4 regions of the Pseudarthrobacter sp. PvP004 genome follow, and region 1 is predicted to be linked to each of the others. Evidence: riboswitches for the same ligand, from Rfam matches in the RefSeq annotation. Region 1 holds a riboswitch; each other region holds the start of a gene.
The links. Region 1 has a riboswitch for S-adenosylmethionine ahead of J3A64_RS11015 (homoserine O-acetyltransferase). Riboswitches for the same ligand answer to the same signal wherever they lie in the genome.

Region 1 (3,507 bases):
GGACTAAGCTGGGATGAGACCTAGGAGGCCTGCACTGTGAACAATCTGATCTTCTGGATCATCGTCTGCTCGTGGCTGATTCCACTCGGAATCCGCATGTATAACCGCTCCCGGGCGCGTCGGATCCAGAATGACACCTTCCGCGGCCCCGGGTACCCGCCGCGGAATCTGCCGGGCCCGGGGTACCCGCCGCAGAATTACCCCGGGTACCCGTCGGAGCCGATCGTCGTACGCCCCGCGGATGAGACACCGCAGGCCGGGCCGCCGTCGAACTCTTCGTCCCCCACGCCGTTTCCCGCAACGGGAAGCTCGCAGCCGCAAGGCTACCGTGCGCGCAAGCTGGCCGAGCTGGATGCGAAGTTCAGCAACGGCGAGATCGCCATGGAGGATTACATGAAGCAGCGCGGCGACATCATGAACGGCTAGGCCACCCTGAACGTGAGCCTGGTTTAGCCGAAGAAGGCTTCGCGGAGCTGCGCCGAGAGCTGGCCGATCTCGGTGAGGAAGCCATCGTGTCCAATCGGCGCCTCAATGAGGTGGACCGATACGTCTCCCGGGAGTGCCGCGGCGAGTTCCCGCGACTGTGCCGGGAAGTAGAGCCTGTCGCTGTCCACGGCCGCCACAAAGAACTCAGCCTTGGTGCGCGACAATGCCGCTTCCAACGTGCCGCGACCACGAGTGACGTCATGGGACATCAAGGCCTCGGTAATGGCGATGTAGCTGTTGGCATCGAAACGGCGGACCAGCTTTGTCCCCTGGTGGTCCAGGTAGCTTTCCACTTGGTAGCGCCCGCGCTCCCCCAGCACAGCAGCTGTCAGCGGCGTCTCCTGGTGCTGGGCTTGCCGGCCGAAGCGGAAGTCCAACTCCAACGCTGAGCGGTACGTGATGTGGGCGATACGTCGGGCCAACGCCAAACCATGCTCAGGCGCGGTACCGCCGTAGTAGTCGCCGTGATTGAAGTTCGGGTCCTGCCGGATGGCCAGGGTTTGGGCCTGCGCGAAGGCAATCTGCTCGGCCGTGCTGTAGGCGCCCACCGAGATCACGGCGCAGCGCTCCACCCGCTCGGGGAACGTCACGGCCCACTCGAGCGCACGGGCGCCGCCCATCGACCCACCCAACACGGCGTGCCAGGAGTCGATGCCCAAAGCATCGGCAAGGCGTGACTCAGCCACCGTGCTGTCGCGCAGAGTGACCAACGGGAAACGAGAACCCCAGGGCTTGCCATCGGGTGCTGCTGATGATGGGCCGGTGCTGCCGTAACAGCCGCCCACGATGTTGATGGAGATGACGAAGAACTTGTTGGTGTCGATGGTGGCACCTGGTCCAACAAGTTGCTCCCACCAGCCTTCTTCATTCGTGGCGCCGCGGGCTACGTGTGTACTGCCCGTGAGCGCGTGCTGGACGAGTACGGCATTGGATGCGTCGGAGTTCAGCTGCCCCCAGGTCTCGTACGCAAGGACAACGTCGGGAAGGAATCCGCCGGCTTCAAGTTCCAGCGGCCCTATGCCGGCGTACTTGACGATTCCGTCTTCTTCTCCGGATTTTGGAAGGGCTGTAGCAGTAATGGTCATTCCTTTGACACCTTAACCTCGCGCTTGCCCGTCGCCTTGCGTGCGAACAGGCCAGGTCTTCACCCGGGGCACCCCACCGCGGAGGAGGGTTGCCGGCCAGCAAGCCGGGGCTGTGTGCTGGCACTCATGACCTAATACGAAGAGTCTAGGAAATACAGGGCGGTTCTGGCGAAGAATGTGACAACAGTGTGACGGTTTGGGGTGCCTCCGTTCACGAATGAGCACCCTGAACTGCCGCCCGGCGAATAATCGTCGACGCGGGCGGCAGTCGGGCTGAGACTTTGAACCGCGGCGTCAGGCGCCCTTGGCAGCCCGGAAGCCGGCTTCGAGGTCGGCGATGATGTCATCCACGTTCTCGATGCCCACGGACAACCGCACCAGGCCGGGGTTGACGCCTGCAGCCACCTGCTGCTCCACCGTCAACTGACTGTGCGTAGTGGACGCCGGGTGGATGACCAGCGAGCGGACGTCACCGATGTTGGCAACGTGCGAGTGCAGCTCCAGTCCGTCCACAAAGCGCTTGCCCGCTTCTACGCCGCCCTTGATGTTGAAGGCAACAATGGCGCCCGTGCCCTTGGGGCCGTATTTCCGGCCCCGGCTGTACCACGGGCTGGATGGCAGGCCCGCATAGGCGACCGACTCGACGTCGTCGTGGCTTTCAAGCCACTCAGCCACCTTGGTGGCGTTGGCAACGTGACGCTCCACGCGCAGGCTCAAGGTCTCCAAACCCTGGGCAATGAGGAAGGCGTTGAACGGAGACACGGCGGAGCCTAGATCGCGAAGCAACTGGACGCGGGCCTTGAGGATGTAGGAGAGGTTGGCGCCCAGGGCGCCGTCCTTGCCGAGATCCCGGGCATAGACCAGTCCGTTGTAGCTGGGGTCCGGGGTATTGAACCCAGGGAAGCGCTCAGGGTCCTTGCCGAAGTCGAAGTTGCCGGAGTCCACAATCACACCGGCGATTGCTGAACCGTGACCACCCAGGTATTTGGTGGCCGAGTGAACCACGATGTCCGCGCCCCACTCGATGGGACGAATAAGGTAGGGCGTTGACAGGGTGTTGTCGACGATCAGGGGCACACCGGCCTCGTGAGCGGTGCGGGCGATGCCCTCAATGTCCAGCACGTCCTGGCGGGGGTTGGACACAACCTCGCCGAAGAACAGCTTGGTGTTCGGCTGGACGGCGTCACGCCACTGCTCCAGATTGTCGGGGTCCTCCACGAAGGTGACCGCAATTCCGAACTTCTTCAGCGTGTGCGCCAGCAGGTTGTACGTGCCGCCGTACAGGCTGGGGCTCGCCACGATGTGGTCCCCGGCCTCAGCGATGTTCAGGATGGCGAACGTCTCCGCGGCCTGTCCGGAGCTGAGCAGAAGTGCCCCCAGGCCACCTTCAAGGCTCGCGACCCGCTGCTCCACAACATCCTGCGTCGGGTTGCCGATCCGGGTGTAGATGGGTGCAAGCTCCGCCAACGCGAAGCGGTTGGCAGCACTCTCGGCACTGGGGAACACGAAGGACGTGGTCTGGTAGATCGGAAGCGAGCGAGCTCCGGTGGCGGCGTCAGGCTCCTGGCCTGCATGGATCTGGCGGGTTTCGAAAGACCATCCTTGGGACATCGGGTTCTCCTGTTCGTAACGCATGGGTTTGGCAGGCAATGTGGTGCGGTGTGAGCTGGGGCCAGTCTAGGAACTGTCCGGAAGCTAAGACAGCTTTATGACGCCGGTGGAATCTACAGGTCTCCTAGCGTCCTTCCATGACGCTCATAGCGAAAGTTACGTACATCCCACCTTAGTTAGGCTTGACTTAGCTGAGACCCTGATCACAAAGTGCCAAGATGAAGCCATGCGCATGGATCACGTCTCTTACGCCTGTGAACGAGATGGCCTTTTGGCCACTACCGAACGAATTTCCGCGGCATTGGGAGTGGACGCTGTCCGGGGC
Region 2 (3,507 bases), 1.7 Mb from region 1:
GGGAATGCCGGCCGCACCGTTTGCGGGGCCCGGGGTACGCAGGGACACGCAGAACTCCTTCACAGGGTGGCCAAAAGGTACCCTACGAATTTACCGCAGCGGCCGGGACGCCCGGTTCACTGTGTTCTTAGTCGACCGTGCAGGGAGCTGCGCCCGCAGTGCCCGGAGTGTTTGGCGCCCACTCGGGGTAGCTGCGGTGGTCATTGGCGGGAACCCAGCGGCCCTCGTCCACCACGTAGTCCCAGCCCAGTCCGTCGCGCTTGAGCCCTTGGATGCCTGCTAGCAGCCTGGTGGCGTCCTCCAACCGGGAGCCGACGCCGAAGCTGGCGCGCAAAGAGCCTGAGGGAAGCCCGAGGCGCTTGAGGAGCGGGTGGGCGCAAAAGCGGCCATCTCGCAGGCCCACGCCGTGCTCCGCTGCCAGGTAAGCGGCCACCAATCCGGCGTCGAATCCTTCGACGGAGAAATTGACCACACCGATGGTGTCCAAGGAGTCAGTGAAGATCTTGTGGACTGTCACGCCGTCGATGGCCTCCAGGCCTTCCACCAAGTACGAGCGGATGGCAGCCTCGTGGGCGTGCCACGCGTCCTGGTCCAGGCCTGCGAGCACCTGGGTGGCGCGAGCGAGCGTTGCGGCTCCCAGCACGTTGGGGGAGCCGCCCTCGTGCCGTGCGGGGCCGGCCGCCCAGTTGACGGAGTCCAAACGGGCTTCACGGACCGCGCCGCCACCGGCCAGATGCGGAGTGCCGGCGTCGAGCCAGTCGGGACGGCCCACCACGACGCCGGCGCCGAAGGGAGCGTAGAGCTTGTGTCCGGAGAAGACAATGTAGTCGACGTCTGCTTCGGTGATATTGATCCGGCGGTGCGGAGCGAGCTGGGCGGCATCCACCACGATCCGCGCACCGTATTCGTGGGCCAGGGAAGCAAGTTCTGCGATGGGAAGAATTTCGCCGGTGACGTTGGAGGCTCCGGTCACCGCAAGCAGGCTGACACCGCCCTGGGCCAACTCTCCGCGGAGTTTGTCCAGTGTGGCGGACAGGGTGGGGGCCGCTACGACGCTGCGGTGCGGTACACCCTGCCATGGAAGCAGGTTGGCGTGGTGCTCGATATCCAGGTACAGGACCTCGCCTGCGGGCTTGCCGTCGATCTGCGGAAGGCACCCGGCCAGCAGGTTCAAGGAGTCCGTGGTGTTCCGGGTGAAGATGACAGAATCATCCGGCCGCCCACCGACGAAGTCACGGACGATGTTCCTGGAGTTCTCGTACACCGACGTGCTGATTTGGGAGGCGTAGCCTGCGCCGCGGTGGACACTCGCGTAGTAGGGAAGGACTTCGTTGAGGTACGCCGAGACGATGGTCAACGCCGGAGCCGATGCCCCGTAGTCGAGGTTTGCGTAGCGAACATGTCCGCCCTGAATCAGGGGCGCCTGCAACTCGGCGCCGGTAACAGCCGCCAGCGGCCGTGCAGCAGGGGCTGTTTCTGCTGTGGTTTCTGCGGCGAAGGACGGAATGATGTTTGAGTCGAACGTGACAGTGCTCATGGGACCTCACTCAAGAGGGACCCCCGGAGGGGATCCGCGCTTGCCGCATCCGTTCCGGACCGGCCGGGTCGTCACCCGGGGCACCCCACCGCGAATGGAGGGTTGCCGGCCAGCAAACCGGGGTTTAGCGCTGGCACTCGTGACCTGTAAAAAGGCTAGAGCACGTCCGGGGGCCCATCCAAAGCCGCTGCCGATTGTTAAGCCTTTTGTTACGCGGAAGGCAAAATGCCTGCTTCGTCGAATAAAAAACGGCGGAGACCCCCAAAAGGGGGCTGCCGCCGTCGAAAATTCCGTCGCCTACTGGTTAGACAAGGCGATGAAAAGTTTAGAGAAGGTCGTCCAGGCCGGGGTTGAGCCGCTTGAGGACCTCGGAGTGAAGGATCGAGTTGGTAGCCAGTGCATTGCCGCCGAAAGGACCGTCTTCGCCTTCCAGGGACGTGAAACGGCCGCCGGCCTCAGTGACGATGGGGACGAGTGCTGCCATGTCATAAAGGTTCAGCTCAGGCTCGCAGGCGATGTCCACTGCGCCCTCGGCCACGAGACAGTACGACCAGAAGTCACCATAGGCACGCGTGCGCCAGACGTCTTCGGTGAGGTCCAGGAACTCGTCAAGGTTGCCCCTTTCCTTCCAGCCCGAAAGGCTTGAGTAGGACATGGAGGCGTCTGCCAGGCTGGAGACGTTGGAAACTTTGAGGCGAGTGGCCGAGGCGAGGGACCGCCCCATGTAGGCACCCATGTCCTTGGCAGCCCACCAGCGTTTGCCCAACGCGGGGGCGCTCACGACGCCCACGACGGGTTCGCCTTCGTCCACGAGGGCGATCAACGTTGCCCACACCGGAACACCCCGGACGAAGTTCTTGGTTCCGTCGATGGGGTCGATGATCCAGCGGCGCGAGCCGTGGCCGCTGCTGCCGAACTCCTCGCCCAGGACCGCATCACGTGGGCGCGAGCGGGACAGCTGACCGCGGATTGCTTCCTCAGCGGCCTTGTCAGCGTCAGTGACAGGCGTGAGGTCGGGCTTGGTTTCGATCTTGAGGTCCAGCGCTTTGAAGCGATCCATGGTCTGGGCATCGACTGAGTCAGCGAGGACATGGGCAAGGCGCAGGTCATCGTTGTACGTGGAAACGGGATGGGTCATGCCACCAAACTATCCTGAATCGTTCGCCTCATTGGGGACGTGAAGCCGGTAACGATCAGTTGACGGTGCCCAGTTCCTTGGTCTCTTTCGCTTCGAGTCGTGGGTCTGCACCCAGCAAGCGGCGCAGGGAGGCCAGCCGCGCCACTCCTGATGGGCCTGCATGGCCATCGTTCACCCATGCATCAAGCCCGCAATTGGTGGCGGTGGCACCGTGCTTGCAGCCGCGGTCGCAGGTTTCCGTGCCGGGCTCAAGGTCCGGGAAGGAATGGAGGATCCGGTCCGGGTCCACATGCGCCAAGCCGAAGGAGCGTATGCCGGGAGTATCGATGATCCAGCTGCCGGACGGTGCATCGTCCAGCTTCAGCGCCAAAGCCGAGGATGACGTGTGCCGGCCACGGCCCGTCACCGCGTTGACGCCGCCAGTCGCGCGCTCTGCCCCCGTCAGTGCATTGACCATGGTGGATTTGCCTACACCTGAGTGGCCGAGCATGACGGTGACTTTGCCACCCAGATGTGAGCGGAGCTGGGAGACGGCGTCCTTGTCCAGCCGGGCTGAGAGTCCATCATCCGAGCGGGCATCGATGCCGCCGGCCTCGGAGTCAGCCGTACGGCTGATGATCACGGGAAAGTCCAAGCTCAGGTAATTGGCAAGGAGCTCCGCCGGATCCTTGACGTCCGCCTTGGTGATAAGCAGCAACGGCTCGATGCCGGCGTCGTATGCTGCAACCAAAGCACGGTCAATAAATCCGGTACGTGGTTCCGGGTTGGCCGCCGCAACAACCACAACGAGCTGATCGGCATTGGCTACAACCACTCGTTCGATGGGGTCCGT
Region 3 (3,507 bases), 2.2 Mb from region 1:
ATGGCCCGGTGGGTGGTGGTTGCCGGATGCGTGATGAGGGACTTGGAGTCGCCCAGGTTGTTGGAAATGTCGATCACGCTGAGGCCATCAAGCAACGCAAAGGCTGCCTCCTTGGCTGAACGACCGGCTGAAGGCGAGAGTTCAAACGTCAGCACCGTACCGCCGGCCTTCATCTGCTTCGCGGCGAGCTGGTACTGGGGGTGCGACTTCAGCAGCGGGTACTTGACCCAGCTGATGGCAGGCTGCTGCTCCAACCACTCGGCGATCTTCAAAGCGGACGCGGAGCTGTGGTTCACGCGCAGCCCGATGGTCTCCAAGCCCTTGGTCAACACCCAGGCGTTGAACGCGGACAGCGAAGGACCGGTGTGCCGCATAAGCTGCTTGACCGGGCCGTCGATGAATTCCTTGGTGCCCAGGATTGCGCCGCCAAGGACGCGCCCTTGGCCGTCGATGTGTTTGGTGCCGGAATAGACGATCACGTCGGCGCCCAGCTCACCGCAGCGTTGCAGCAGCGGAGTGGCAAAGACATTGTCGACCACGACAGTCGCCCCGGCGGCATGCGCCAGTTCGCTGACTGCAGCGATATCGACGATCTCCTGCATCGGGTTGGACGGCGACTCGAAGAACACCGCGGTGGTGGGTTCGGAGAGGGCTTCACGCCACTGCTCCAGATCCGGGCCGTCCACGAATACCGTCTCCACGCCCCAGCGCGGCAGGATCTCATTGAGGATCACGAAGCAGGAGCCAAACAGGGAGCGGGCGGCAACCACGCGGTCGCCGGCAGCCAGCAGGGCACCCAAAGCGGTGAAGACAGCGGACATGCCGGACGCCGTCGCAAAGCACGCTTCGGTTCCTTCAAGCAGCCGCAGCCGCTCCTGGAACGTGGCCACGGAGGGGTTGCCGTAGCGGGAGTAGACGAAGCGTTCGTCCTCACCGGTGAAGGCTCGCTCTGCGGCGGCTGCGGACTCGTAAACGAACCCGGAGTTCAGGAAAACGGGCTCGGACGTTTCCTGGAAATTGGTACGGTCAAGGCCACCGCGGACGGCTTGGGTGTCAGGGCTCCAGCCAGCGGCGTCGGGATTGAAAGTCACTTACTCGGTCCCCAAATTCGTCGGCAGGCCACGGTTCTTCCACCCGTTAACGGTGCGTTCGCCGTAGCGGTCCGGTTCGCCTTCAAAGCCCTCAAGGACGTTGTAGGCAGTGAAGCCGGCCTGGGTTGCGGCGATTGCGGCCGAGATGGAGCGCTGGCCGGAACGGCACAGGAACACCAGCTCAACGCCGTCGTCTTCGGGTGCCTGCTGCTGCAGATCCTCGATGAAACGGGAGTTGGGAATGCCGCCGGCCAAATTCCACTGGATGAACAGGGGGTCGTTCTCGGTGGCTTTGGTATCGGGGATGCCGATGTGGGCCCATTCGCCCTCGGTGCGGACGTCCACCAGGATGGCGCCCTCTTGAAGCTTGGCCCACGCGTCCTGCGGGGTCAGATCACCTGCGTAGCTCATGCGTGGCCCTCAAATGCTGCTTCGTCGTCGTAGTTTTCCAGCTGATCGACGGCGTTGGCTACCGCAGCATCCGCACTGGCGATCGCGGCAGGGAGGACAACGGCTTGGGCAACGATCACGTCGGTGCCGTTGAACGTGGCGGCCGGGCTGCCATGGAGCACGTAACCTTCTGCGAGCGAGTTGTGGATGCGCTCGCAAAAATCACGGGTATCCGGGCCTGTAATCAGGCGGTAGGAGAGTTTTTCTTCAGTGGGTTCAGGCATTGCTGGTGCTCCTCAGTCACGCTTGCAGTACGAGTTGTCGATACGCCGAGTAGTCACCTGAGGCACCCCGCCGGAGAGAGGGTTGCCGACCAGCAAGTCAGGGCTTTGCGCTGGTGCTCATTACTCAAGAAAAACGTAACATCCACGGGCATCGGGCCGCACTTGCGGGCTGTTGCGGGGCCGTCATGTTGCGTAATCGGCGGCTCATCCCTTATTCGTTTTTCAGCGCACGCACTGCCGCGCCCACCGTTGGGAAGAAGTGGTCGGGCGTAAAGCGGGCCGCTGTGCCCAAATGGATCAACTTGTCTTTCACAGGTCCCTTCAGTTCGGCGAACACCAGGTCCACGCCTTTGCTTGCCAGCCATTCATCCAAAGTGACGAGGTCGTCCAGCGCCGTAGTGTCGATCCCGGTGATGGGCTCCGCGGCGAGGATGACGTGGGTAATGGCATCTGTTGTCTCATCCGGTGCCTCGTCAAGTTGCTCCCGGACAAAGGCCGCCAGTACCTGCCCATTACCGAAGAACAGCGGCGCATCGAAGCGGAGGATGAGAAGTCCCGGGATGCGTTCACCATCGGGGTGCCGCTCAAGGTCGTGATAGCCAGGGAGCCCTTCTTCAGCACCGAGTTCTGTCCGGTACGGATCCCAGGCCCTCCGCACGAAGTCCAAAAGCGCCAACGCAATGGCCACCACGATTCCCTGCAGTACCCCAACGGTGAGGACGCCCAGGAACGCGGCCAGCATCACCACAGATTCGCTGCGGCTCAGGCTGAGGAGCCGCTTCACGCCGGCCGGGTCCGCGAGGGCAATGGCTGCGGCGATGACGACGGCGGCCAACGTTGCGGAGGGCAGGTACTCGGTCACTCCGGGAGCCAGCAGCATGAAGGCCAGCACCAGCACGGAACCCACCACGCCGGTCATCTGGGATTTGGCACCAGCATCCACGGCCACCGGGGTTCTGGAGGTACTGCCGGAGATCGGGAATCCGCCCAGCAGTCCGGTGGCCGCGTTGGCTGCCCCGAGCGCCGCCATTTCCCTGTTTCCCGAGACCTTCTTCCCTTCCTTGGCCGCCAATGTTTGGGATAGGACGCCGGTGTCCGCGAAGGCCATGAGGGCGATCCCTGCCGCAGCGGGAAGCAGCGTGAGAGCATCAGCCCAGCCGATGCCCCCGAGTGCGGGCATCGGGAGGCCCTGCGGCAGGACTCCGGTGACCTTCACGTCGTCGTTCAGGCCCCAAACCGCCGTAACAACGCAAGAGCCGACCACCGCCAGCAGGACGCCGGGTACCTTCCACTTCAGCAGCCGCGGGATCCAAATGAGGGCAAGGGAACCGCTACCCAGCAGCAGGGCGGTGACATTGACGCCACCGCCGAGCACCCCGGTGGTGACCTTCGCGAGCTTCTCCCAGATGTCGCCGTCGGCCTCTATCCCGAAGAACGCCGGTAGCTGCGACAACAGCACCAGTAACGCAATTCCGTTCAGGTATCCGAGCCGGATGGGTTTGGACAGCAGGCCGGTAATGGTTCCCAGTTTCAGGGCAGAACCGGCCAGCATGATCACCCCGATCAGCACAGCCAACAGCCCGGCCAATGCCACCGATTTTTCGCTGCTGCCAGCTGCCAGCGGCACAATGGCGGCGGCGATCATGGGGGCTAGGGCTGAGTCGGGTCCGAGGACCAGGATGCGGGAAGGCCCCACAATGGCGTAAACCAGCAACGGGACCACCGTTGCGTACAGTCCGGTG
Region 4 (3,507 bases), 460 kb from region 1:
ACAGAGACTTCGACGCTTCGCAGGAGTATCGTCGAAAACCCCAACCTCCGTGCATCAGCTCCAAGGACCGTTCATGGAATCTTCGGCTATAAACATCGCAATCGTGGTGGTGTACCTGCTCGCCATGCTGGCATTCGGCTGGTGGGGCAAGTCCCGCACCAAGAACAACAGTGACTTCCTGGTGGCCGGCCGCCGCCTGGGACCCTTCCTTTACACCGGCACCATGGCCGCAGTGGTCCTCGGTGGCGCATCCACCGTGGGCGGCGTCGGCCTCGGTTACAAGTTCGGCATTTCCGGCATGTGGCTGGTGGTGGCCATCGGCTCAGGCGTGCTGTTGCTCAGCCTTCTGTTCGCCGGAACCATCCAGAAGCTCAAGATCTACACGGTCTCCCAGATGCTGACTCTCCGCTACGGCAGCACCGCAACCCAGACCTCGGGCATCGTCATGTTGGCCTACACACTGATGCTGTGTGCCACGTCCACCGGCGCCTACGCCACCATTTTCGTGGTCCTCTTCGGCTGGGAGCGTTGGCTCGCCATCGCCATCGGCGGCGCAATCGTCCTGGTCTACTCCACCATCGGCGGCATGTGGTCCATCACTTTGGCCGACCAGGTCCAGTTCGTCATCAAGACGGTGGGAATCTTCTTCCTCATGCTCCCCTTCGCACTGAACGCTGCTGGTGGCCTCGACGGCATCCGCGCCCGCGTCGATGAGAGCTTCTTCGACATCGGTGGCATCGGCCTTCAGACGATCATCACCTACTTCGTCGTTTACACACTCGGCCTCCTGATCGGCCAGGACATCTGGCAGCGCGTCTTCACCGCCAAGACCCCCACGGTTGCCCGTTGGGGCGGTGCTACCGCTGGCGTCTACTGCATCCTTTACGGCTTCGCCGGTGCCCTGATCGGCATGGCTGCCAGCGTGGCCCTCTCCGGTGTGGAGATCGCTGCCAAGGATGACGTCTATGCCGAAGTGGCTACCCGCCTCCTGCCCATCGGCATCGGCGGCCTGGTACTCGCTGCAGCTGTCGCCGCCATGATGTCCACGGCTTCCGGCGCACTGATCGCTGCCGCCACCGTTGCCCGCGCCGACGTCATGCCCTTCGTTGCCAGCTGGTTCGGCAAGAAGGTGGACACGTCCGACTCCGACAACCCTGAGCACGACGTCAAGGCCAACCGCTACTGGGTCCTCGGACTGGGAATCGTAGCCATCATCATCGCCATCTCCACCAAGGACGTTGTGGCCGCTCTGACCATCGCCTACGACATCCTGGTGGGCGGCCTGCTGGTAGCCATCATCGGTGGCTTGGTGTGGAAGCGCGGAACGGGCATCGCGGCAGCATGGTCCATGGCGGCCGGTTCAGTGATAACCCTGGGCACCATGATCATCCTCGAGATCAACGCCGAAGTTCCTCTTGACGGCATCTACGCCAACGAGCCCATCTACTTCGGTTTGATCGCCTCGGCTGCGGTGTACGTAGTGGTCTCGCTGCTGAGCAAGCCCACCGATCCGGCCGTCATGAAGGCGTGGACGGACCGTGTGGCCGGCACCCGCGTGGCAGAGGAAGAGCTCACCACGCCGGCTTCCTAGGCAGGCACAAAGAAACTAACAAAGTTCGACGGCGGCGCCTCCCCTTTTCGGGGCGGCGCCGCCGTTGCGTTATGCCCCCACCCTTGGAAGGCCCGCTCTACACGCAAAGACCACCCCAAAGCGCGCAAAGCAGGCCGCACAACAAACCAGGCCCCACAACACACACCCACCCCTTGGAAGGCCCGCTCTACACGCAAAGACCACCCCAAAGCGCGCAAAGCAGGCCCCACAACGCATGCCCCCACCCTTGGAAGCCCGCTCTACACGCAAAGACCACCCCAAAGTGCGCAAAGCAGGCCGCAGAACGGGCCCCGCAACGGGTCGTCCGGGCAGCCATGGGATAGGGTGGTCCCAGCTTCAAGAGATGTGGTGCCAAGCTCCGACTGGCCACACACCAACCCCATGTTCACGGGTGGTTCGGATGAGGAAGCGGCCCGTCCCGGACCAGAGACAACCGAGCGGGCAAGAGCACTCTCCCAAGGAGCAGTCCCTTGCCGTACCAAGGCGATACCACCCCGGCAGCAAGCACCCCAAAAACACCCAGCATCCTGGAAGCACCAGGAACCCCGGCGAAAACGCCCACGGTCCCGGTGATTCCCGCCGTCGACCTCTTCCTTGGCACGGTGACCATCACGACAAAGGCCCGGACAGGGAAGTTCGCATATCCCGAGCCGCAGCTGATCGCGCAAGCATTGGCCAAAGCCATACTGCCGACGCGCTGGTGTGAGGCGTCAAGGACGCTGACGGTGACTGTTGCGGCCGTCGGGAAGCGGGCGGGCCTCCAACGTCACTTCACACTGAGCCGCGACCATCCATCCTAGATTTCCTCATCCTCGTCGCGGAATTCTTCGGTTTCGTCGAGGGGGACCACACGTTCGTCGTCCTCGGGGGCGTCCACTTCCTCAACCCAGGGCTCATCCACTTCCTGGTCTTCGGCGTAGTCGTAGGCCGGGTCGGACTCAATGGTTGTCCGCTCCGGGTAGTTGGCGTGTGATTCGGTGGTGTTCATGGTGCAACCTCCGTCTCGTGGGCCGGTTCTGCCGGGCCGATTCGGCCCGTTGACCCGAATGCAGAATCCAGTGGCGGGAGGGCCCCGTCCCTGTCCTTCCATCTGAGCACCGGCACGGGCAAGGGTCAAGGAAATTACGGTGCACCGAACATTCCAGTTGAGGAATACCAGCCAAAAATCCGCGCGGATAAGCGGTAGTGTGGGGCGTGCAATGGGGCCGCAACTACCCCACCCAGCACAGGAGACAAAGTGCAGATGCACCAGGAATCCCACAGTTCGTCGAGCCCAGCTCCGGACCCCACCCCCGGCTCAGCAGCCCCCGAATCAGCAGCCGCGCCTCCCTCGCACGCGGACATCCGCCGGTGGCGCCAGTACCTGGCCGATGAGCGTGCCGAGGCCGCCGTCTACCGGGAGCTTGCCCAGCGGCGCGACGGCGAAGAACGCCAAATCCTGCTCGCTTTGGCCGAGGCCGAAGGCAGGCACGAGGCCCATTGGCTCAAGCTCCTTGGCGAGCACGCCGGAATGCCCAAGGCAGCGTCCAGCCGCAGCCGGTTCCTGGGCTTCCTGGCCCGTAACTTCGGCTCCGTGTTTGTGCTCGCCCTTGCGCAGCGCGCTGAAGGCCGCTCCCCGTACGGAACCGAACCTGCCGCGACGCCTGCCATGGTGGCAGATGAACAAATCCACGAAGAAGTAGTCCGGGGCCTTGCCACGCGTGGTCGCAACAGGCTCTCCGGAACGTTCCGCGCCGCCGTTTTTGGCGCCAACGACGGCCTGGTCAGCAACCTTTCCCTGGTCATGGGCATGGCCGCAACCGGAGTGCCCAGCCCCGTGGTGCTCATGAGTGGCGTGGCGGGTCTCCTGGCCGGTGCGCTGTCCATGGGTGCGGGCGAATACGTCTCAGTCCGCT

Region 2: it holds a riboswitch for S-adenosylmethionine, as region 1 does, so the genes downstream of both, J3A64_RS03480 (aminotransferase class V-fold PLP-dependent enzyme) here and J3A64_RS11015 (homoserine O-acetyltransferase) in region 1, are expected to answer to the same signal.
Region 3: it holds a riboswitch for S-adenosylmethionine, as region 1 does, so the genes downstream of both, J3A64_RS21025 (DUF1737 domain-containing protein) here and J3A64_RS11015 (homoserine O-acetyltransferase) in region 1, are expected to answer to the same signal.
Region 4: it holds a riboswitch for S-adenosylmethionine, as region 1 does, so the genes downstream of both, J3A64_RS12970 (hypothetical protein) here and J3A64_RS11015 (homoserine O-acetyltransferase) in region 1, are expected to answer to the same signal.

What each region holds. Positions count from the first base shown of each region.
Region 1 covers NZ_JAGINL010000001.1:2,435,081-2,438,587, forward strand. The annotation lists gene J3A64_RS11010 (hypothetical protein) at 37-426, shown strand; gene J3A64_RS11015 (homoserine O-acetyltransferase) at 450-1,571, opposite strand; SAM riboswitch class IV at 1,587-1,703, opposite strand; gene J3A64_RS11020 (bifunctional o-acetylhomoserine/o-acetylserine sulfhydrylase) at 1,866-3,206, opposite strand; gene J3A64_RS11025 (VOC family protein) at 3,409-3,507, shown strand, end outside.
Region 2 covers NZ_JAGINL010000001.1:769,997-773,503, forward strand. The annotation lists gene J3A64_RS03475 (class I SAM-dependent methyltransferase) at 1-42, opposite strand, end outside; gene J3A64_RS03480 (aminotransferase class V-fold PLP-dependent enzyme) at 128-1,537, opposite strand; SAM riboswitch class IV at 1,569-1,682, opposite strand; gene hisN (histidinol-phosphatase) at 1,863-2,675, opposite strand; gene J3A64_RS03490 (ribosome small subunit-dependent GTPase A) at 2,731-3,507, opposite strand, start outside.
Region 3 covers NZ_JAGINL010000001.1:4,602,506-4,606,012, forward strand. The annotation lists gene J3A64_RS21015 (O-succinylhomoserine sulfhydrylase) at 1-1,091, opposite strand, end outside; gene J3A64_RS21020 (rhodanese-like domain-containing protein) at 1,092-1,502, opposite strand; gene J3A64_RS21025 (DUF1737 domain-containing protein) at 1,499-1,765, opposite strand; SAM riboswitch class IV at 1,779-1,890, opposite strand; gene J3A64_RS21030 (SulP family inorganic anion transporter) at 1,977-3,507, opposite strand, start outside.
Region 4 covers NZ_JAGINL010000001.1:2,896,854-2,900,360, forward strand. The annotation lists gene J3A64_RS12965 (sodium:solute symporter) at 74-1,591, shown strand; SAM riboswitch class IV at 1,947-2,066, shown strand; gene J3A64_RS12970 (hypothetical protein) at 2,083-2,412, shown strand; gene J3A64_RS12975 (hypothetical protein) at 2,409-2,600, opposite strand; gene J3A64_RS12980 (VIT1/CCC1 transporter family protein) at 2,856-3,507, shown strand, end outside.